Regions from separate parts of the Delftia sp. DS1230 genome, predicted to be linked through region 1. Evidence: predicted binding sites of a transcription regulator. Region 1 holds the regulator's gene; each other region holds the start of a gene.
What was found. Region 1 encodes FNR, which switches genes on or off when oxygen is low (the NO sensors DNR and NnrR bind a similar motif). Its sites were predicted from a motif close to TTGATNNNNATCAA; they were not measured.

Region 1 (5,299 bases):
CGCAGCCGGCTGAACAGCATGGACAGCGCCTCGTGCGGCGTGTGCGGCGTCTGCGCATCGCCGGGATTGCACAGGCGGTCATAGGTGTTGACCAGGGCCAGGATCTGGCCCGTGAGCTCCATGTCCTCGGCCACCAGGCTCAGCGGGAATCCCGTGCCGTCGGCCCATTCATGGTGCTGTGCGATGGCGGTGGTGACCTGGGCCGACAGGCCCATGCGCATGGCGATGGCCACCGATTCACCCACATGGCGCTCGTAGCGGTCGCGCAGCGCGTCGGGCACGGAAGACTCCAGGGCCAGGCCGTGCATGCCCTCGGCGCCGGCCACCGGCTTGCCGGCATCGTGCAGCAGCGCCGCCAGACCCAGGTCGCGCAGCAGCGCAGCCTCCAGGCCCAGGGCCCGGCCCAGCAGCAGGCCGAGCACGGTCACGTTGACGGCATGCACGCTCTGGTTGCTGCCCACGCCATCGGACAGGAGGTGAATCGCCACGTCCTGCGGGCCGGCCAGTTCGGCCAGGCAGCCGTCGACCAGGGCTTCGGTGGGCATGCGCGCCTGCTCGGGCGCGCTGGCAAGGGTGGTTTCGATGGCCACATAGCCACGCTCCACCTTCTGAAAGCGCGCATTGCAGTCCTCCAGCCGGCCGCGCCAGTTGGGCACGGACAGCAGCAGCGGCGCTGCGGGTGCAGGTTCCTCGGCGGGTTCGGCTGCGGCGGCCGCCACAGCGGGCAGCGGCTGCGGCGGCGGAGTGCGCACCTCGGCCGGCCAGGCGTCGCTTTTGTGCGGAACGCAGCGCACCGCCTCCAGGCCCAGGGATTTCAGGGTCTGGATCTGTGCGCTGGAGGTGATCTTGAAGCTGCTGACCGGAAAGGGATGGTTCAGCCATCCAACATCGAGCTGGACAAACATGCCCGGACGGAGGTCTCGGATATCGATGAGGACGGAATGGTTCACGCGCGGCAACGGCCCCGAGGCTGAAGGAATCGGCAAATGTAAGCCGATGATTCGGGCATTATCTCCAGTTCTGAGGGCCTTGCAGGCAATCCGCGACCCTCAGGACCAAGTCTGTCCCCCGCTGTTGTTCATCGGCACCAGAGACTGGGCTTGTAGATCAGGTCCATCCACAGCGCCCACACGGCCACGCCCACCAGCATCAGGCCGGCCAGCCGCGTGCCCCATTCGGCACGCAGGCCGTTCAGGCGCTGGCGGCCCAGCCGCCACAGCCAGGGGCCGGCCACCAGCCACAGCCCGCTGCCCACGCCAAAGGCCGCCATGGCCGATGCGCCCTGCAAGGGGCCACCGCTGAGCGCGGCGACCAGCACGGCCGAATACAGCAGTCCGCAGGGCATGAGCGCCCAGGCATAGCCCGCCGCCAGCGTGCCGCCAGGGGCGGACACCCAGGGCTGCACGCGCCGCCAGGCGGCGCGGCCCGCAGACTCCAGCCAGGCGGGCTGGCGGGCCTGCACCATCATGGCCAGGCCCCAGGCCATCACGGCGACATGGGTCAGCGTCCAGAACGGCTGCAGCGCCGTGGTCTGGCTGGTGAGCCAGGACAGGCTTTCCATGGCCAGCGCCGAGGCAGCGCCCAGGCTGGCATAGCCGGCCAGCCGCCCGCCATGGAACAGCGCCGTGCGCAGCCACAGCCGGCTTTGCAGTCCATGGACGGCGACCACCTGCCCACCACCCTGTACCGTGCCCTGCCCCGCCCCGCCCGTGACCACGCCGCAGGGCGCGGCGCACATGGCAAGGCAATGGGGCCCGCCGACGAGCCCCATGATCAAAGCGGTCCAGAGCAGCGACAACAGCATGGGGCCTAGATGATCCTCGAAAACCGCGCCCGGTTCTTGTCGGCCTGCAGATATCGGTCAAACAGCATGGCCACGCCACGCACGAAGTACCAGCCCATGGGCGTGACCTGGAATCCCTCGTCGCTGATCTGCACCAGCCCCTTGGCCTGCAGGTCCTGAAGCGCCGCCAGCTCGGGGGCGAAGTACTCGCGAAAGCCCAGCAGCCAGGCCTGCTCCATGGGCTCGAACAGCACGGCGCCCTGGCACATGATGGCCATGATGACGGCGCGCCGCACCAGATCATCGCGCGACAGTGCCAGGCCGCGCACCACGGGCAGGTGGCCGGCGTCGATGGCGTCGTAGTACTCCTCCAGCGTCTTGGCGTTCTGGCTGTAGCTGGCCCCCACCTTGCCGATGGCCGACACGCCCAGCGCAATCAGGTCGCAGTCGGGCTGGGTGCTGTAGCCCTGGAAGTTGCGATGCAGCCGGCCCTGGCGCTTGGCCACGGCCAGCGCGTCCTCGGGCAAGGCGAAGTGGTCCATGCCCACGTAGACATAGCCGCCCTCCATGAAGGCCGCGATGGAGCGCGAGAGCATGGCCAGCTTGTCGGCGCCCTGGGGCAGGTCCTCGGCCGCGATGCGCCGCTGCGGCTTGAAGCGCTCGGGCAGGTGGGCATAGGCATAGAGCGCGATGCGGTCGGGCCGCAGCGCATTGACCTGGGCCAGCGTGCGCTCGAAGGACTCGGGCGTCTGCTTGGGCAGGCCGTAGATCAGGTCCACGTTGATGGAGGCAAAGCCCAGCTGCCGTGCGGCCGCCACCAGCGCGAACACCTGCTCGGCCGGCTGCACGCGGTGCACGGCGATCTGCACCTGTTCGTCGAAGTCCTGCACGCCGAAGCTTAGGCGGTTGAAGCCCAGCTCCTTGAGCACGGCCAGGCGTTCGACGCTGACGGTGCGCGGATCGACCTCGATGGAGTATTCGCCGCCCGGCTCCAGCTTGAAATGCTCGCGCAGCAGGGCCATCAGCGTGCGCAGCTCATCGTCCGAGAAGAAGGTGGGCGTGCCGCCGCCCAGGTGCAGCTGGCTGACGGCCTGGCCCTTGCCGCAATGGGCCGTGTGCAAGGCCATCTCGCGCGCCAGGTAGTCCAGGTAGACGGCAGCGCGATCGTGGTGGCGCGTCACGATCTTGTTGCAGGCGCAGTAATAGCACAGCGACTCGCAGAACGGCACATGCACATACAGCGACAAAGGCATGGCCCGCGCTGCGGTACTCGATTTGCGGTGCTCAAGTGCCAGGATATAGTCTTCAGCACCGAAAGCCTCCACGAAACGATCGGCCGTGGGGAACGAGGTGTATCGGGGCCCCGGTACGTCGAAGCGACGCAGCAGCTCTGGGGTGACAGCGGTCATGGGTTTTTTCCTCTAATGTCGTCCACTGTGCCGCAGCCCATTGGCCGCGTCCTTGACTCATATCAAGAGTTGTTCGCGGCAGTGCTGCGACAATTTGATCCAACTCATCGCCATCCACGAGGTCACCGCCGGCGCACTGCTGCGCCGCTGATGTTTACTCCATGAACCTTCAGACCATCAAAGCATCCTGTTCCAATTGCAACCTGCGCGAGCTGTGCATGCCCATGGGCCTGGATGCCGAGCAGATGCAGCGCATCGACGACATCGTGGCCACGCGCCGCAAGGTCAAGCGCGGCGGCCTGCTGTTTCGCAACGGTGAGTCCTTCACCTCGCTGTACGCCATCCGCACGGGCTTCTTCAAGACCTGCGTGGCCACCGAGGACGGGCGCGACCAGGTCACGGGCTTTCAGATGGCCGGCGAGATCATCGGCCTGGATGGCATCGTCAACGACCACCACACCTGCGATGCGGTCGCGCTGGAAGACGCCGAGGTCTGCGTCATGCCCTTCGACAAGCTGGAGGACCTGTCGCGCGAGGTCACGGCCCTGCAAAACCATGTGCACAAGGTCATGAGCCGCGAGATCGTGCGCGAGCATGGCGTGATGCTGCTGCTGGGCAGCATGCGCGCCGAGGAGCGGCTGGCCGCCTTCGTGCTCAACCTGGTGCAGCGCCTGCACGCCCGGGGCTTTTCCAAGTCGGAACTGGTGCTGCGCATGACGCGCGAGGAAATCGGCAGCTACCTGGGCCTGAAGCTGGAGACGGTGAGCCGCACCTTCTCGAAGTTTGCCGAGGAAAACATCATCGAGGTGCGCCAGCGCCATCTGCGCATCCTGGACACGGACGCGCTCAAGCGCATCGTCAACAGCCAGCAGTGCCAGTGAGGCCGCAAGGCCCCGCCCACCGGCAATGAACAGGGCCCGCGATCGCGGGCCTTGTTCATTGCCATTGCAGTGCACGCAGGTTCAATCGCGCCCCAGGCCCTGCATGGCCAGATTTGGGTCCGGCTCGGAGACCACGCCGTCGTTGAGATCGTGCGTGGAGCGTCCCAGCATGGTGGTCATGAGGCTGGACAGCATGGTCACGCCCCAGAAGGCGAAGAAGGCCAGCGTGTAGATTCCCTGCCGCGACCAGCCCAGGTCGCCGAGCCAGTGCAGCTCCAGCGGGTCCACGAAGGCGAATACCAGCATCTCCATCACGGCGGCGGCCAGAAAGGCCGGCCAGGCAATCCACATCCAGCGTTGGGCCAACATCAGCGATCTCCTTGAGCTGTCGAGGGGTGGCTTTCATTGTGCGCGCCGCCCTCGCACCGTGCCAAGCCCTGCGCACCCTGCACTGCCTGTAGGAAACCCTTGGCCCTCGCGCATGCTGGAGATGCCATCCACCATACAAAAAAGGCCGCGACTGCGGCCTTGTGCACGGCATTTTCCTGCGTTCAGCGGTCCGTGGGATGGTCCTGCGCGGGCGTGGCCGCGTGGTTGCGGCCGGTGACCGCGGGCGCCAGGCTCTTGGGCACTTCGCGCACGCCATCGGCACGCTCGTTGATGGTGATGCCATTGCGGTAATAGTCAGGATCGATCACGGGATCGGCGCCATTGATCGCAATGACGGCCGTGACCACGCCGGCCACCACGACGGCGGCCGGGCCGGCCACCACGAGCCAGACATGGGCGAACTTCCACCAGGGCTTGCCGGCGTCCGGATGCGAAGGGGCCGTGGCGGGCGCGGAGACTGCGGGACTGGAAGACATGGATAACCTCTTTCTTTCAAACAGCCGGCGCAGCCTGGGCGGCGCCGGCCAGACATATCACCGGGGCACCAGGAAGACGGCCTTTTCGGACGCGCGTCCCGCGCCTGAATGCACGGCATCGATATCGAAGAATACGGTGTGCGAGCCCGGCTCGGCGGAACCGTAGGGAATCTGCAGCCGCGCCGCAATGCCGCGCGTCTCGGCCGGGCCGACCTCGACCTCCTGCTCGGACGCCAGCTCCAGCCCGTCGAGGCCATGGGCGCTGATGCGGTAGCGCTGGGCCTGCTCGGTGGCATTCATGATCTGCAGGCGGTAGACATTTTCCAGCTTGCCGCCCGCGACGATGCGCGACAGCGACGC
Region 2 (5,299 bases), 550 kb from region 1:
CCCGGCGACCGGCCTGGCGACCGATCTGGCGCTATGGCTGGCGCCTGTCCGGTGCGCAGCTGTCTCCGCCGCAGGCGCTGCAGCCGCCACAGCCTCCCCCGTCCTTGGGCGCCAGCGACGGATGCAGCTGACCGGCCTTCAGCCGCCAACTTGCCGGCAGGTAGCGCCAGACCAGGGACACGGCCGCCACCACCACGATCACGCCCACGATGATGTTTTGCCACATGCTCAAGGCCCTCCTCAGCCCGCGCCCAGCGCGAGGGCCACGCGGTAGGTGATGAAGCTGGCCAGGTAGGCCAGCGCGAACAGGTAGCCCGTCATCAGCAGCGGATAGCGCCAGCCATTGGTCTCGCGCCGCACGGCCGCCAGCGTGGAAATGCACTGGGGCGCGAACACGAACCAGGCCAGCAGCGACAGCGCCGTGGCCAGGGACCAGGTATGGGCGATCAGCGGCCCCAGCTGCTCGGCCATGGCCTCGTCGCTGGCAGCGGACAGTGCATAGACCGTGCCCATGGCACTGACGGCCACTTCGCGCGCAGCCATGCCGGGCACCAGGGCGATGGCGATCTGCCAGTTGAAGCCGATCGGCGCCAGCACCACCTCCAGCCAGCCGCCGATGCGGCCTGCAAAGCTGTAGCGGATGGCCGCTTCGGTGACGCCATCGGGCGGCGCCGGGTAGCTGGCCAGGAACCACAGCACGATGCTCACGGTCAGGATGATGCCGCCGACGCGGCGCAGGAAGATCATGGCGCGCTCGTACAGGCCCAGGGCCAGGCTGCGCGGGCTGGGCCAGCGGTAGGAGGGCAGCTCCATCAGCAGCGGCGTGGGGCCGGCGCTGCGGCCCACCAGCTTGGCCACGCCGGCCACGGCCATGGCACTGGCGATGCCGGCCACGTACAGCGCGAACAGCACCAGGCCCTGCAAATTGAAGATGCCGCCCACCGTGCGCTCGGGAATGAAGGCGCTGATCAGCAGCGCATAGACCGGCAGGCGCGCCGAGCAGGTCATCAGCGGCGCGATCATGATGGTCACCAGGCGGTCGCGCCAGCTGGTGATGGAGCGCGTGGCCATGATGCCGGGCACGGCGCAGGCGAAGCTGGACAGCAGCGGAATGAAGGAGCGGCCCGACAGGCCGACCTTGCCCATGATGCGGTCCAGCAAAAAGGCGGCACGCGGCAGGTAGCCCGAATCCTCGAGTGCAAGGATGAACAGGAACAGGATCAGGATCTGCGGCAGGAAGACCAGCACGGCGCCCGTGCCGGCGATCACGCCATCGGCCAGCAGGCTGCGCAGCGCGCCTTCGGGCATGTGCTCGTTGACCAGGGCCGAGACGGCCGAAACGCCGCCCTCGATGCCATCCATCAGCGGCTGTGCCCAGCTGAACACGGCCTGGAACATCAGGAACAGCGTGGCCGCCAGCAGCAGCATGCCCCACAGCGGGTGCAGCACCACGGCGTCGATGCGGTCGTCGCGCCGGGTATCCACCACGGGCTCCTTGACGCAGTCGGCCATGATGCGGGCCACCTGCTGGTGCAGGGCCAGCACCTGCTCGCGCGCATCGCCCGGGCGGGCCGGGGCCTGCAGCTGCGGCGCCGCCAGGGCGCGGGCTTCGGGGCCGTCCAGCCATTGCAGCAGTTCGCGCGCGCCGTCCTGGCGCACGCCCACCGTGGACAGCACGGGCATGCCCAGGGCGCGTGACAGCGCCTCGCGGTCGATATCGATGCCCTGGCGCCTGGCCATGTCGCTCATGTTGAGCACCAGCAGCATGGGCAGGCCCAGGCGCTGGGCCTCCAGCACCAGGCGCAGGTTCAGGCGCAGATGGGTGGCGTCGGTGACGCAGACCAGCAGTTCGGGCGGCGCCTCGCGCGCATGGCGACCCGAGACGATGTCGCGCGTGATGCGCTCATCCTCGCTGTGCGCATGCAGGCTGTAGGTGCCCGGCAGGTCCAGCACGCGCACGCGCCGGCCGCTGGCCGTGCTCAGCCAGCCTTCCTTGCGCTCAACGGTCACGCCCGCGTAGTTGGCCACCTTCTGGCGTGCGCCGGTCAGCAGGTTGAACAGCGCCGTCTTGCCGCAGTTGGGATTGCCCAGCAGGGCCAGGCGCAGTGCGGAATCACCGCTGCCGCCGCCGCCCTGGGCAGGCTGCAGCGGCTGAATGAGTTTGGGAGAGGACGACGCGCTCATGCCACCGCCTCCGGCGCCACGCGCACCAGGGCCGCCTCATGGCGGCGCAAAGCGAATGTGGTCTGGCCCACGCGCACGGCCAGCGGGTCGTCGCCCGGAAAGCCCGCGGCCAGGATGCGCACGGGCTCGCCGGGCAGAAAGCCGATCTCCATGAGCCGCAGCAGCAGTTCCTGCTCGCTGGCATCGCGTGCGGCATGGAGCTCGACCACGCGCGCCGATACCTGGCGGGGCAGGGCATCAAGGGTGATGGCCGTGGTGGCAGCAACGGCGGCAACGGCAGCAGAGGAGGACATGGGAGGCGCGGACAGCGTGGACGGAGCCGCAGCGTCCGTCGCGGGGTTCATCGAATGCATGGCGTGTTGTATCAATTGATTTTTATTCTCATTTTGATTTTGATCGAACCCGGGCGGCGGGACCGCGCATGGTATCGGAGTGCGGGACAGGGTTTTGCGCTCCCGGCTTTGCCCCCTGGCGGGCCCAGGCGGGCGGCGCGCGGCACAATGGCGGCCGACGCCGACACGGCCTTTGCGCACTCCCCTCCCCACGCCATGACCCATCCCTGCCTGAGCTGCGGCGCCTGCTGCGCATCGTTTCGCGTGGACTTTTCCGTGCACGAGTCGCAGGCGCAGGGCGGCCGCGTGCCAGCCGGGCTGGCCGAGGAAGTCACCGACCACACCTGCCGCATGCGCGGAACCGACTGGGCGCGTCCCCGCTGCGCGGCCCTGGTCGGCAAGGTGGGCGAGAAGGCCCATTGCGGCATCTATGAATGGCGCCCCTCGCCCTGCCGCGAGTTCGCCGCCGGCAGCGATGCCTGCAACCGCGTGCGCGTGCGCCATGGCATGCAGGCGCTGGACAGCGGCCTGCTCTAGCAGCCTGCCAGGCGCCACCAGCCGTCATTCCACCGGCAGCCCCGCCAGCTGTCCCTTGAATTCCTGCAGCGAGAAATGCGTGTGCACCTGGCGCACGCCGGGCAGCCGGTGCAGGCGGCTGAGCAGCAGATCGGAATAGGCGTCGAGATCGCGCGCCACGACGACCAGCAGGAAGTCCTCCGGCCCCGAGATGCCATGGAACATCACGACCTCGGGAATGGCGCAGACCGCTTCCTGGAAATGGCGCGAGGACTCCTCGTTCTGGTGATCTATGCCCACCATCACGAAGGCCAGCACGCCAAAGCCTATGGCGCGCCGGCTCAGCGCGGCGTGGTAGCCGGTGATCACGCCCTCATCCTCCAGCCGCTTGATGCGCCGCCATGACGGTGACTGCGACAAATGCACACGCTGCGCCAGCTCACCCGAGGTCAGCCGCGCGTTGTCCTGCAGGGCGCGGATCAGCAGCCGGTCCGTTCTGTCGATGTCGATTGGCATAAATCACCTATGAATTCATGTTTCACAGAATAACTTATCCAAGATCAAGTCGATTTAGGGATAACTACTAAACGTCCCGCGAAGGCCGTCCATAGCATCCGCCTCCGAAGCCCCCCACAGCAACGGAGACAACAACCCATGCCAGCCTTCGAAGACATCGTCCAGCGCGAAGCCGGACTCAAACAGCAGCTGTCCGCCGGACAGATGACCATGATCGCCATCGGCGGTGCCGTCGGCACCGGCCTGTTCCTGGGCAGCGGCTTTGCCATCGGCTTTGCCGGGCCCAGCGTGCTGATCAGCTATGCCATCGGCGCAGTGATCTCGCTGCTGCTCATGGGCTGCCTGGCCGAGATGACGGTGGCCCACCCGACCTCGGGCTCGTTCGGCGCCTATGCCGAGCACTACATCAGCCCGATGGCCGGCTTCATGGTCCGCTATGCCTACTGGGCCTGCGTGGTGCTGGCCGTGGGCACCGAGGTGACGGCCGTGGGCCTGTACATGGGCTACTGGTTCCCCGAGGTGCCGCGCTGGGCCTGGGTGGTGATCTTCTCGGGCGCGCTCATCGGCGTGAACATGATGAGCGTCAAGGCCTTCGGCGCAGTGGAGTACAGCTTCTCCATGATCAAGATCATCGCCATCGCGGCCTTCATCGTGGTCGGCGCCTGGGTGGTGTTCGGCGCCCGTCCGGACGGCGTGGGCTTTGCCAACTACGTCAACAACGGCGGCTTCTTCCCCAACGGCCTGTGGGGGACCTGGGTGGGCGTGATCATCGCCATCTTCAGCTACCTGAGCATCGAGATGATCGCGGTGGCCGCCGGCGAGGCCAAGGACCCGCAGCGCGCCGTCACCAGCGCCTTCCGCTCCACCATGGTGCGCCTGGTGGTGTTCTACCTGGCCACGATCGCGCTGATGCTGGCCATCGTGCCGTGGTCGGCCGCCGGCAAGGAGGGCAGCCCCTTCGTCAAGGTGATGGAGATCATCGGCCTGCCCGGCGCGGCCAGCGTGGTCAATTTCGTGGTGCTGGTGGCCGCCCTGTCGGCCATGAACAGCCAGCTGTACATCACCACCCGCATGATGTTCAGCCTCTCGCGCGCCGGCCATGCGCCCGCCATGCTGGGCCGCGTGAACTCGCGCGGCGTGCCGCTGCCGGCGCTGCTGCTGTCGTGCCTGGGCATTGCCGTGGCCACCCTGTTCAACATCATCAATCCCGAGCAGTCCTTCATGCTGATGATGGCCGTGGCCATGTTCGGCGCCATGTTCACGTGGTTCATGATTTTCGTGACCCACCTGTTCTTCCGCATCCACTGGGTGCGCCAGGGCAACAAGCCGCTGGCCTTTCGCATGTGGGGCTTTCCGGTGCTGACGCTGCTGGGCGCGGCGCTGATGCTGGCCGCCCTGGTGTCCACGCTGTTCACCGACGTGTTCCGCCTGACCGTGCTCACGGGCCTGCCCTTTTTGCTGCTGCTGGCCGCCGTCTACGCCATCTGGTATCGCCGGCCGGCCGGCCAGCCCTCCCCTCAGCCCCCAACCCCAACCCAGACCCCAACATCCACCCAAGCCCAGGTTCCCGCCCGGTGACATCCGGCCTCCCGTTTCTCTCTCTGCCTTAGACACATGACGACTCTTGCCCCCCTCGATACCGCCCGCGCCTCGATGTTCAGCCACGTCCCGCCCTACCCCGGAGATCCCATCCTGTCGCTGATGGAGGCCTTCCAGCAGGACCCACGCGCCGACAAGGTCAGCCTGAGCAT
Region 3 (5,299 bases), 1.6 Mb from region 1:
TCACTGCCGAGGACGCCGTGCGCGCCTCCGCCAAGATCCTGGTGGAACAGCTCGCCGTGTTCGCTCAGCTGGACGGCGGCGATATCGCCAGCGTCTTCGATGCTCCGGCCGGTGGCCGTGGTGCCGCAACCGCCTTTGATCCCATCTTGCTGCGTCCCGTGGACGAGCTGGAACTCACCGTGCGTTCGGCCAACTGCCTCAAGGCAGAGAACATCTACTACATCGGCGACCTGATCCAGCGTACCGAAAACGAGCTGCTCAAGACCCCCAACCTGGGTCGCAAGTCGCTCAACGAGATCAAGGAAGTCCTGGCTTCCCGCGGTCTGACGCTGGGCATGAAGCTGGAGAACTGGCCGCCTGCTGGCCTGGAAAAGCGCTAAGCACTATAATTGCGGGCTCTCCTTTTTGGAGAGCCTCAGTGCCTCGGGCAGTACCTGATACGGCTGCCCGAATTAATCAACAACTTGCGCAAATTCGGTTGAGGCAAGCTGCAGATCCGGTAACGGGTCCAGGCTTGCATCCTTGTTTGCGCAAGCCCTAATTACATATTTTAGGAATAAAGCACCATGCGTCACGGTCACGGCCTCCGCAAACTCAATCGCACCTCTTCGCACCGCCTGGCGATGCTGAAGAACATGATGAATTCGCTCATCGAGCACGAAGCCATCAAGACCACCGTTCCCAAGGCCAAGGAACTGCGCCGCGTGATCGAGCCCATGATCACCCTGGCCAAGGTCGACACCGTTGCCAACCGCCGCCTGGCATTCGACCGCCTGCGCGACCGCGACAGCGTGACCAAGCTCTTCAACGAGCTGGGCCCCCGCTTCGCAAAGCGTCCTGGTGGCTACACCCGTATCCTGAAGATGGGCTTCCGCGTGGGCGACAACGCCCCCATGGCCTTCGTGGAACTGGTCGAGCGCGCTGAAGAAGGCGCCGCCGAAGCCAAGGCAGCTGAATAATCTGCTATAATTTTGGAATACCGCGCGATGGAGCAGTCTGGTAGCTCGTTGGGCTCATAACCCAAAGGTCGGAGGTTCAAATCCTTCTCGCGCAACCAAATTGAAAAGGGCTACGACAACTGTCGTAGCCCTTTTTTCATGCCCTCGCGCCAGGGCAAAGGCCAGGCAGACAGCCCGGCATCAGCCGCCCAGCTGGTTGCCGATGCGCTGGCCCAGCCGCAGGCGCACGCGGTGGGCGATTTCCTGGGCGGCATCGGGGCTGAGCACCTCGCTGATGTGCAGCAGCTCGGTGTAGTGCATGTACAAGAGGCCGCGCAGGGTCTTGAAAGCGGCCTCGTGGTCGCCGCCGCAGACGCTGGCGTCATCGGCCAGCACGCGCTCCACCACGCCGGCCTGCAGCAGCGGGATCTTGCAGATGACGGCGTGGCGGGCGATCTCCAGGTCGATCTCCTGGAGCCGGCATTCCCATTCCTCGGGCAAGAATCGATTGGCTGGCATGTCGGCTTTTCTCCTTTTTTCACTGCATGGGTACACCGGGGCGAAAGGCACCCGGTCTGGGGATGCTGTCATGTGAGCGGGGCTCGGTGGCCTGGGTCGCCAGGTTTACTGGCCCGGCCTTGATGCCTGTCAAACTTCGGTGGCGCAGGCGCCCGCTGGAAGCCGGGCTCATGCTGCACTGCATCATGATGTCAGTCATGCGGCGCGGCCGCCAGTGCCCGTGCAGGCTGGTGGGCTTTTGCTCCCGGCAGGCCATGCTCTCTCGGCGCCGCTCCGGCAACGCAAAGGATCCACATGCTCGAGAAGATTGCCTCGCTGTTCCGCTACTTCAAGTCGGCCGTGCCGTTCCGGCTGGTGCCGGCGCTGATCGCCACCGCCGTGCTGTTCGGGCTGCTGCTGGTGCCCGTGCCCGAGGGGCTGACGCCCAAGGCCTGGCAGCTGGTGGCCATTTTCCTGACCACCATCGTGGCCATCATCCTCAAGGTCATGCCCATTGGCGTGATGGCCTTGATGGCCATCGTGATCGTCTCGCTGTCCCAGGTCACGTCAGGCTCGTCCAAGGGCGCAGTCACCGATGCGCTGAGCAGCTTTTCCAGCCCGCTGATATGGTTGATCGTGGTGGCCATCCTGATCTCGCGCGGCCTCAAGAAGACGGGGCTGGGCAACCGCATCGGACTGATGTTCATCGCGCTGCTGGGCAAGCGGACCATCGGCATCGGCTACGGCCTGGCGATCTGCGAGCTGGTGCTGGCACCGTTCACGCCCAGCAACACGGCGCGCGGCGGCGGTATCGTGCACCCGATCATGAAGTCCATCGCCAATGCCTTCGAGTCGGACCCGGCCAAGGGTACGCAGGGCAAGGTGGGCACCTATCTGGCCCTGGTCAACTACCACGCCAATCCCATCACCTCGGCCATGTTCCTGACCGCCACGGCGCCCAATCCGCTGGTGGTGGACTTCGTGGCCAAGGCCACGGGCCAGGCCCTGCACCTGAGCTGGACCACCTGGGCGCTGTACATGCTGCTGCCGGGCCTGCTGTGCCTGCTGCTGATGCCGCTGGTGATCTACCTGCTGTCGCCTCCCGAACTCAAGGCCACGCCCAATGCCGTGGAGTACGCGCGCAGCGAGATGGCACGCATGGGGCCGCTGTCGGGCAAGGAGCGCGTGATGCTGGGCACCTTCGGCCTGATGCTGCTGCTGTGGGCCAACGTGCCGCAGATGCTGTTCGGGCCTGCCTTCACGCTGGACCCGACGGTGGTCGCCTTCCTGGGCCTGTTCGTGCTGATCATCACGGGCACCATCGACTGGGATGACGTGCTGTCCGAGAAAAGCGCCTGGGACACGCTGGTGTGGTTCGGCGCCCTGGTCATGCTGGCCGAGCAGCTCAACAAGCTGGGCGTGGTGTCCTGGTTTGCCGTGGGTATGAAGAACGCCATCGTCGCCAGCGGCCTGGACTGGCTGCCGGTGGCGGCCATCCTGGTGGGCGTGTTCGTGTTCTCGCATTACCTGTTCGCCAGCACCACGGCCCACATCAGCGCCATGATGCTGGCGTTCCTGACCGTGGGCGCCCAGCTGATTCCTGCCGACTATGTCGTGCCCTTCATGCTGATGATGACGGCCGGCTCGGCCGTCATGATGACGCTGACCCACTACGCCACCGGCACTTCGCCCATCATCTTCGGAAGCGGCTATGTCACGCTGGGCAACTGGTGGCGCGTGGGCGCGGCCATGTGCGTGATCGAGCTGCTGGTCTTTGCCGTGGTCGGCAGCGCCTGGTGGAAGCTGCTGGGCCTGTGGTGAGGGCGAAAGCCCTCATGCGGTGGTCCGTGGCTCGCCCAGCGACAGCATGAGCCGGTTGGCCCAGTTGAAGAAGGCCGTGCCGTGCAGCACATCGGAGATGGCGGCATCGTCCAGGCCGGCGGCGCGCAGCGCATCGATGTGGGCGGCGTCTGGGTCAGCGCCACGGCCGCCGTGACGATGGCGTTCCAGCGCGGTCCCAGGTCCGTGCCCGGGCCTTCGTCGAGCAGGCGCTGCACGTCGCCGCCCCGGCGCGAGAAGTGCGTGGCAAAGCGCGCATGGACCGAGGCGCAGTAGATGCAGCCATTGGCGCGCGAGGTGGCAGCGGCCGCCAGCTCCCGCTCGGCACGCGGCAGGCCGGCGTCGGGGTTGTAGAAGATGTCCTTGTCGGTGCGCGTGCGTGCGCCCAGCGTGTCGGGGTCGCGCGCCAGCAGGCGGAAGTAGGGCGACTGCGCGCGTGAGGCATCGACCAGGCCTGCATGGTGGCGTTCGGTCAGCTCGCTTTCGTCCAGCGGCTCAATCCATGGCAGCCAGTCGAGCTGTTCCTGGGTGAAGACCTGGGGAGCGGCGGAGTTCGTTGAGGTCATGGCTGGGCTTGCAGGGTGGTGGGTTGATGGGCGGCCGGGGGCGCGGGGCGTGCAGCCAGCACGCGCAGCCCCGCCACCACGCGGATCTGGAAGGACAGGAAGGACGCCAGCTGGGACACGATGACGATGTCCGTCTCGCTCCAGCCCGCCTGTTGCAGCGCCTGCAGGGCCCCGGCGCTGGCGTCGCGCGGGTGGTAGGCCAGCAGGTGCGCATGGGCCAGCGCCGCGGCCAGGCGCGCGCCCAGCAGCGCGGCATGGGCCGGGTCCACGGCATAGGCGGGGCCGCTCTGGTCTTCGCGGCTCAGCGGGCCTGCCGGGTAGCGGCCGTACGGCCCGTGCGGGCCGCTGCCGGGCTGAAGGCTTTGTGCACGGCCCCGCACGACTTCGGATGCCACGGCGGCAGCCAGTTCCGCATCTTCGGCCGCCAGTGCCTTCGCATAGAAGGCGGCGCTGCGCGGCTCGCCATGCAGCCCGGCCGTGAAGGCGGCCAGGGCCAGCCGCTCGCGCAGCGAGACCGTGCCGGGCACGGGCTCGGCGGGCGTGAACAGGGCGGCAAAACTCTGCTGGGCCTGCGTGCGCGCCTCGGTGCGGTGGCGGCGCACGCGGTCCAGGGCGCTGCCGGGGGTGATGCCGGCGAGGTGGTCGATGACGTCGTCCGGAAAACGGGGCTGTACGGTGGTGTTCATGGTCATGCGGCTTGCAGCAGTCCGGCCCGGGCTGCGGGGAGGGAAGAGGGTGCCTGCAGATCTGCACGGCGCCAGCCCAGGGCTGGTGCCACATGGGCGGCCGTCAGCTCGATGGAGCGCAGGATGGCGTCGTGCGGCGGGTCGATGGAATGCACCTGGAAGACGATGTCGCTCACGCGCGCCAGCGCCGTGTCGGCGCGCAGCGAGGCGATGACCTCGTCGGGCGTGCCCACATGCACGTCGTAGGCGGCGATGAGATCGGCCAGCGGCGCCTGTGGATCGACGCGGGCCGCCCACTGCGAGGGCTGGGCGGCATGGCGCCGGGCCACGCGGCGCAGGCCGGCCTCGGCCCAGCGCAGCGCCTCGTCTCGGCGGTCGGCAACGAACAGCGTGCGCGAGCCCAGGATGCGCGGCGCCCGCCCTGCGGGCAGGCGGGCGAGGTAGGCGTCGATGATGGGGTTCTGGATCTCGGACAGCGTGGCCTGCGGCGCGCCTTCGGGCCGTGGCTGGGTGCGCGACAGCATCAGGCCGTCGCCGTTGGCCCCGGCCCGCGCGCCGCCCTCGGCCGAGAACGTGGCCTGCCAGACGCGCTCCAGCAGCTGCGGCGCGGCCGGGTACAGGTGCACGCCACCGGCCAGCGCGCGCCCGGCCCAGGCGTCCTGCAGCACGCCGAAGTTGCGTGCGAAGACGGCGCCGCGCTCGGCGCCCTGCACGCCAAAGGCCTCGAAGGATTCGGCCGTGCCGCCCGTGCCCAGGCCCACTTCCAGGCGGC
Region 4 (5,299 bases), 1.0 Mb from region 1:
TTACCCCGCCTGCAGTTAGGCCCTCTTGCATCAACTCCGGGGACTGAGCAGTTCCCGCATCCCCTGCACAGCCTCCCTCAGAAACCCCCAGACCGCCTCGATGCGCTGAACCTGCCGGGCATCCGAGGGCATGCTCATCCAGAAGGTGCGGGTGAAGCAGGCCTCGGCGGGCAGCACGCGGCTGAGCACGGGGTCGCGGTCGGCGATGAAGGCGGGCAGCACGGCCAGGCCGGCGCCGGCGCGCACGGCCTCGTACTGGGCGGTGATGCTGGTGCTGCGAAAGGCAAAGCGCTCGGGCTGGAACAGGGTGGACAGCAGCTGCAGCTCGCGCGTGAACAGCAGGTCGTCCACATAGTGGATGAAGCTGTGGTGGCGCAGGTCCTCGGTGCGCGCCACCAGCGGACGGCGCGCAAGGTATTCGCGCTGGCCGTAGAGGAACAGCCGGTAGTCCGTGAGCTTGGTGACCACGGCCGAGCCGCGCGTGGGGCGCTCCAGCGAGATGACGATGTCCGCCTCGCGCCGCGACAGGTGCAGCAGGCGCGGCAGGGCCAGCAGGTCGATGCTCAGCAGCGGATGGCGCTGCGTCAGCGCGGCCAGCTGCGGGGCCAGCAGCTGGGTGCCGAAGCCCTCCGTGGCGCCCACGCGCACCAGGCCGGACGGGCCCTGGCTGGTGGATTCCGCCGCCAGCGGCATGCGCTCCAGCCCGGCTGCGGCGCGCTGCATGGCGTCTGCCACGCCCAGCAGCTGTCGGCCGGCCTCCGTGGGCCGCCATTGGCCCGCTTCGCGCTCGAAGAGCACGGCCCCCAGCTGCTTTTCCAGGGCCTGGATGCGGCGCGACACCGTGGTGTGCTCCACGCCCAGCTGCCGCGCGGCGGCGGCCATGCTGCCGCTGCGCGCCAGCTCGCCAAAGAATCTCAGGTGGTCCCAGTCCATGGGTCGAGGCCGCCTCAGTCGGCTGCGGCGCGGCGCGCGGCCAGCGTGCTGGGCGCACGCGCCAGCTCGTCGTTTTGCCGCACCAGGACGGCCATCATGTCCATGAACAGGCCCCGCTGCTCCTGCGGCAGCGGCTCCAGCATGCGCTGCTGGGCCCGCAGCACCGAGGGCTCGGCAGCGGCCAGCAGCGCGGCGCCTTCCGCGGTGACCGACAGCAGGCGCACGCGCCGGTCGGCCGGGCTGGTGTTGCGCACCATGAGGCCGCGCGCCTCCAGCCGGTCGATGACGCTGCCAATGGTGGAGGTGTCGAAACCGATCATCCGCGCCAGCGTGCGCTGGTCCACGCCGGGCTGGCGCAGCACGGCAGACAGCGCCGCGTACTGCACGGGGGTCACGCCGAATTCCTGGGTCTCCTCCATGAAGACGGCTACCGCGATCTGCTGCAGGCGGCGGATGTGGTAGCCGGGGTAGTTTTCTAGTTCTGCGGGTTGGTAGTCCATGGCCATTGCGCTCTTTTCCGGGTCCCTGCGGGCAAGCGCAGATGTTCGCATGAACCGCGCCCTCCGTTGGCGTTGGCTGGCGGACAGGTGATTCACCCGGACACGCTGTCCACCGCCGTTTTGCCTGCATCCAGGGAAACCCCAGGCTGGCCTGATGCAAATCAACACTACACTCATCGTCAGCATACTGTTTAATTAGTCGCGACGCAGCTGACCCGCAGGCTGGCGACACGCACCACGAAGCACAGGACATCCATGAGCACCAGCATTTCTTCCCGGGCGCTGCCCGTTCTTGTGGCAGGCGGCGGCATTGGCGGCGTGGCGGCCGCGCTGGCCCTGGCGCGCCAGGGATTCGCCGTCAAGGTGCTGGAGCAGGCGCCGCAGCTGGGCGAGATCGGCGCCGGCATACAGCTGGGGCCCAACGCATTCGCGGCCTTCGACGCGCTGGGCATTGGCGAGCTGGCCCGTGGCCGCGCGGTCTATACCGACGAGATGGTGATGCACGACGCGCTCGATGAGCGGCTGGTCGGCCGCATTCCCACGGGCGAGGCGTTTCGCGCCCGCTTCGGCAACCCGTATGCGGTGATCCACCGCGCCGACATCCACACCTCGCTGCTCGAAGGCGCGCGCACCCACGGCCAAATCGAGACGCTGACGGGCACGCGCATCGAAGCCGTGCAGCAGGAGGGTGACACCGTCACCGTGCGCGACCAACACGGCCAGGTCCATGTGGGCCAGGCCCTGATCGGCGCCGATGGCGTGAAGTCCGTGGTACGCCAGCAGTACGTGGGCGATGCGGCGCGTGTCTCCGGCCACGTGGTGTACCGCGCCGTGGTGGAGAAGAACGACTTCCCCGAGGACCTGCGCTGGAACGCGGCCAGCATCTGGGTCGGCCCCAACTACCACCTGGTGCACTACCCGCTGCGCGGCGGCGAGCAGTACAACGTGGTCGTCACCTTCCACAGCCGCGAGCAGGAGGAATGGGGCGTGCGCGAAGGCAGCCGCCAAGAGGTGCAAAGCTACTACCGCGACTGCTGCCCGCGCGCACGCCAGCTCATAGACCTGCCCAAAAGCTGGAAGCGCTGGGCCACGGCCGACCGCGAGCCCATTGGCCAGTGGAGCTTCGGCCGCGCCACGCTGCTGGGCGATGCCGCACACCCCACGCTGCAATACATCGCCCAGGGCGCCTGCATGGCGCTGGAAGACGCGGTGACGCTGGGCCAGGCGCTCAAGCGCTGCGGCAACGACTGGCCGCAGGCGCTGCGGCTGTACGAGCGCTCGCGCATCGCCCGCACGGCGCGCGTGGTGCTGTCCGCGCGCGAGATGGGCCGCATCTTCCACGCCAGCGGCGTGGAGCGCCTGGTGCGCAACGACCTCTGGAAGGGCCGCACGCCCCAGCGTTTCTACGACGCCATGGAATGGCTGTACGGCTGGAAGGCCGAAACCTGCCTCGCCGAAGACTGAACACAAGGAGACCGCCATGCAAGAACTTGGCCGCCTGGAAGACCTGCCCCAGGACTACCGCGACGAACTCGCGCGCAACAACCTGGTGCCGCTGTGGCCCAGCCTGCGCAACGTGATGCCGCCGCACACGCCGCGCCCGCGCACCCAGCCGATTGCCTGGCCGTACCAGTCCATCCGCCCGCTGCTCATGCAGGCCGGCGAGCTGACGCCCATCGAAAAGGCCGAGCGCCGCGTGCTGGTGCTGGCCAACCCCGGCCATGGGCTGGAGAAGATGCAGGCCAGCTCCTCCATCTACCTGGGCATGCAGCTGCTGCTGCCCGGCGAGTGGGCGCCCTCGCACCGCCACACGCCCAATGCCGTGCGCATGGTGGTGGAAGGCCAGGGCGCCTGGAGCCTGGTCGACGGCGAGAAATGCCCCATGGAGCGCGGCGACCTGATCCTCACGCCCACGGGCCTGTGGCACGAGCATGGCCATGACGGCGACGAGCCCGTGGTCTGGCTCGATGTGCTGGACCTGCCCCTGGCCTACTACCTGGAAGTCACCTACCACGTGGACGGCCCGCGCCAGCCCGCCCTGCCCGGCCGTGGCGACCGGGCATATGCGCGCGGCGGCCTGGCGCCCACGCAGGTGTTCGCCCGCAGCGCCAAGGCCTACCCCATGCTGCGCTACCCCTGGAAGGACGCGCGCGCCGCCCTGCTGGAGCTGGCCGCCGACCGCCCCGATCTGGACTGCGTGCAGCTGGCCTACACCAACCCCGAGACCGGGGCCGACTGCGAAAACATCCTGGGCTTCTACGCGCTGATGCTGCGCCCGGGCCAGACGCTGCAGCTGCCCGCGCGCTCGCCGGCCTGCGTGTTCCATGTCATCGAGGGCGGCGCCAGCGTGGCCGCCGTGGACCGCCACTTCGACCTGGCCCCGGCCGACACCTGCTGCGTGCCCGGCTGGGCGCCCGCCACGCTGGCCAATGCCAGCGCCAGCGAGCCCGCCTTCCTCTTCCTGGCCGACGAGGCGCCTTTGCACCGAAAGCTGGGCCTCTACGAGGTCCGGCCTTGAATCCTCCGATGTCTCTTTACTCCCCCATCGCCAATACCATGACCGCCCCCCAATACCTCTGGACCCCGCCCCCCGTCCAATCCCTGCCCGTGCGCGGCAGCACGCAGCGCCTGCCCGTGAACCGCCTGTTCTTCGTGGGCCGCAACTACCACGCCCATGCCGTCGAGATGGGCCGCCCGGTGGACAAGAGCGTGGAGCGCCCCTTCTACTTCACCAAGGCTCCCTCCACCCTGACCGAGTCGGGTGCCACCGTGGCCTACCCGCCCGAGACGAACAACTACCACTTCGAGATGGAACTGGTGGTGGCCATCGGCAAGGCGGGCTTTCGCATTGCGGCGGACCAGGCCCATGAACACATCTACGGCTACGCCTGCGGCCTGGACATGACGCGCCGCGACCTGCAGCTGGTGGCGCGCGACAAGGGCCGGCCCTGGGACCTGGGCAAGGATGTGGAGCAGTCTTCGGTGGCCAGCGAGATCGTGCCCATGCCGGGCCAGGTGATCGAATCCGGCGCCATTGCACTGGCCGTCAATGGCGAGACAAAACAGCAGTCCGACGTGGACAAGCTGATCTGGAACATCCGCGAAATCATTGCCGACCTCTCGCTTTTCTATCACCTGCAGCCCGGCGACCTGATCTACACGGGCACGCCCGAAGGCGTTGGCGCCGTGCTGCCGGGCGACCGCATCACCGGCCATGTGCAGGGCGTGGGCGAGATCGCGCTCACCGTGGGCCAGCCTGAATAAGACCGGGGAGACCACCACCATGAAGCTCTACAGCTTTTTCCGCAGCGGCACCTCGCACCGCCTGCGCATCGCGCTCAACCTCAAGGGCCTGCGCGCTGACTACTTCCCCGTGGACCTGCGCGTGGACGAGCAGGCCCAGGCGCCGTTCAAGCAGGTCAACCCGCAGGGCCTGGTGCCGGCGCTGACGCTGGACGATGGCCGCACGCTGATCCAGTCGCCGGCCATCATCGAATGGCTGGAAGAGCGCCACCCCAAGCCGCCGCTGCTGCCCGCCGACCCCGAGGACCGCGCCCAGGTGCGCGCGCTGGCCGCCATCGTGGGCTGCGACGTGCATCCCATCAACAACCGCCGCATCCTGCAGACCCTGCGCCGCCAGTTCGGTGCGGACGAAGCCGCCATCAATGCCTGGTGCGCCACCTGGATTGCCGACGGCTTCGACGCCATCGAAGCCCTGCTGGCCCGCGACACGCGGCGCGGCGACTTCTGCTTCGGCCACGCACCCACGCTGGCCGATGTCTACCTGGTTCCCCAGATCGAAAGCGCACGCCGCTTTGGCGTGGACCTGGACCGCTGGCCGCTGATCAGCGCAGTGGACAGGGCCT

Region 2: AAN986_RS21200 (FeoA family protein) is a predicted target of FNR. The motif match lies at 2,571-2,584, and genes of this name have one in related genera.
Region 3: AAN986_RS25920 (DASS family sodium-coupled anion symporter) is a predicted target of FNR. The motif match lies at 1,577-1,590, and genes of this name have one in related genera.
Region 4: AAN986_RS13950 (3-hydroxybenzoate 6-monooxygenase) is a predicted target of FNR. The motif match lies at 1,585-1,598, and genes of this name have one in related genera.

What each region holds. Positions count from the first base shown of each region.
Region 1 is NZ_CP157763.1:4,153,924-4,159,222, forward strand. Features, by position in the region: gene AAN986_RS18715 (HD-GYP domain-containing protein) at 1-905, opposite strand, end outside; gene AAN986_RS18720 (sulfite exporter TauE/SafE family protein) at 1,079-1,804, opposite strand; gene hemN (oxygen-independent coproporphyrinogen III oxidase) at 1,810-3,192, opposite strand; gene fnr (fumarate/nitrate reduction transcriptional regulator Fnr) at 3,354-4,073, shown strand; gene AAN986_RS18735 (hypothetical protein) at 4,155-4,442, opposite strand; gene AAN986_RS18740 (FixH family protein) at 4,625-4,939, opposite strand; gene ccoG (cytochrome c oxidase accessory protein CcoG) at 4,997-5,299, opposite strand, start outside.
Region 2 is NZ_CP157763.1:4,701,033-4,706,331, forward strand. Features, by position in the region: gene AAN986_RS21190 (hypothetical protein) at 32-226, opposite strand; gene AAN986_RS21195 (ferrous iron transporter B) at 241-2,184, opposite strand; gene AAN986_RS21200 (FeoA family protein) at 2,181-2,537, opposite strand; gene AAN986_RS21205 (YkgJ family cysteine cluster protein) at 2,733-3,053, shown strand; gene AAN986_RS21210 (Lrp/AsnC family transcriptional regulator) at 3,078-3,548, opposite strand; gene AAN986_RS21215 (amino acid permease) at 3,687-5,126, shown strand; gene AAN986_RS21220 (amino acid aminotransferase) at 5,202-5,299, shown strand, end outside.
Region 3 is NZ_CP157763.1:5,765,056-5,770,354, reverse strand. Features, by position in the region: gene rpoA (DNA-directed RNA polymerase subunit alpha) at 1-380, shown strand, start outside; gene rplQ (50S ribosomal protein L17) at 567-959, shown strand; tRNA gene AAN986_RS25930 (tRNA-Met) at 981-1,057, shown strand; gene AAN986_RS25925 (hypothetical protein) at 1,140-1,457, opposite strand; gene AAN986_RS25920 (DASS family sodium-coupled anion symporter) at 1,752-3,257, shown strand; partial or broken gene AAN986_RS25915 (alkylhydroperoxidase domain protein) at 3,270-3,841, opposite strand; gene AAN986_RS25910 (CMD domain protein) at 3,838-4,533, opposite strand; gene AAN986_RS25905 (putative FMN-dependent luciferase-like monooxygenase) at 4,530-5,299, opposite strand, start outside.
Region 4 is NZ_CP157763.1:3,115,515-3,120,813, forward strand. Features, by position in the region: gene AAN986_RS13940 (LysR family transcriptional regulator) at 31-933, opposite strand; gene AAN986_RS13945 (MarR family winged helix-turn-helix transcriptional regulator) at 948-1,484, opposite strand; gene AAN986_RS13950 (3-hydroxybenzoate 6-monooxygenase) at 1,689-2,897, shown strand; gene AAN986_RS13955 (cupin domain-containing protein) at 2,914-3,951, shown strand; gene AAN986_RS13960 (fumarylacetoacetate hydrolase family protein) at 3,990-4,697, shown strand; gene maiA (maleylacetoacetate isomerase) at 4,717-5,299, shown strand, end outside.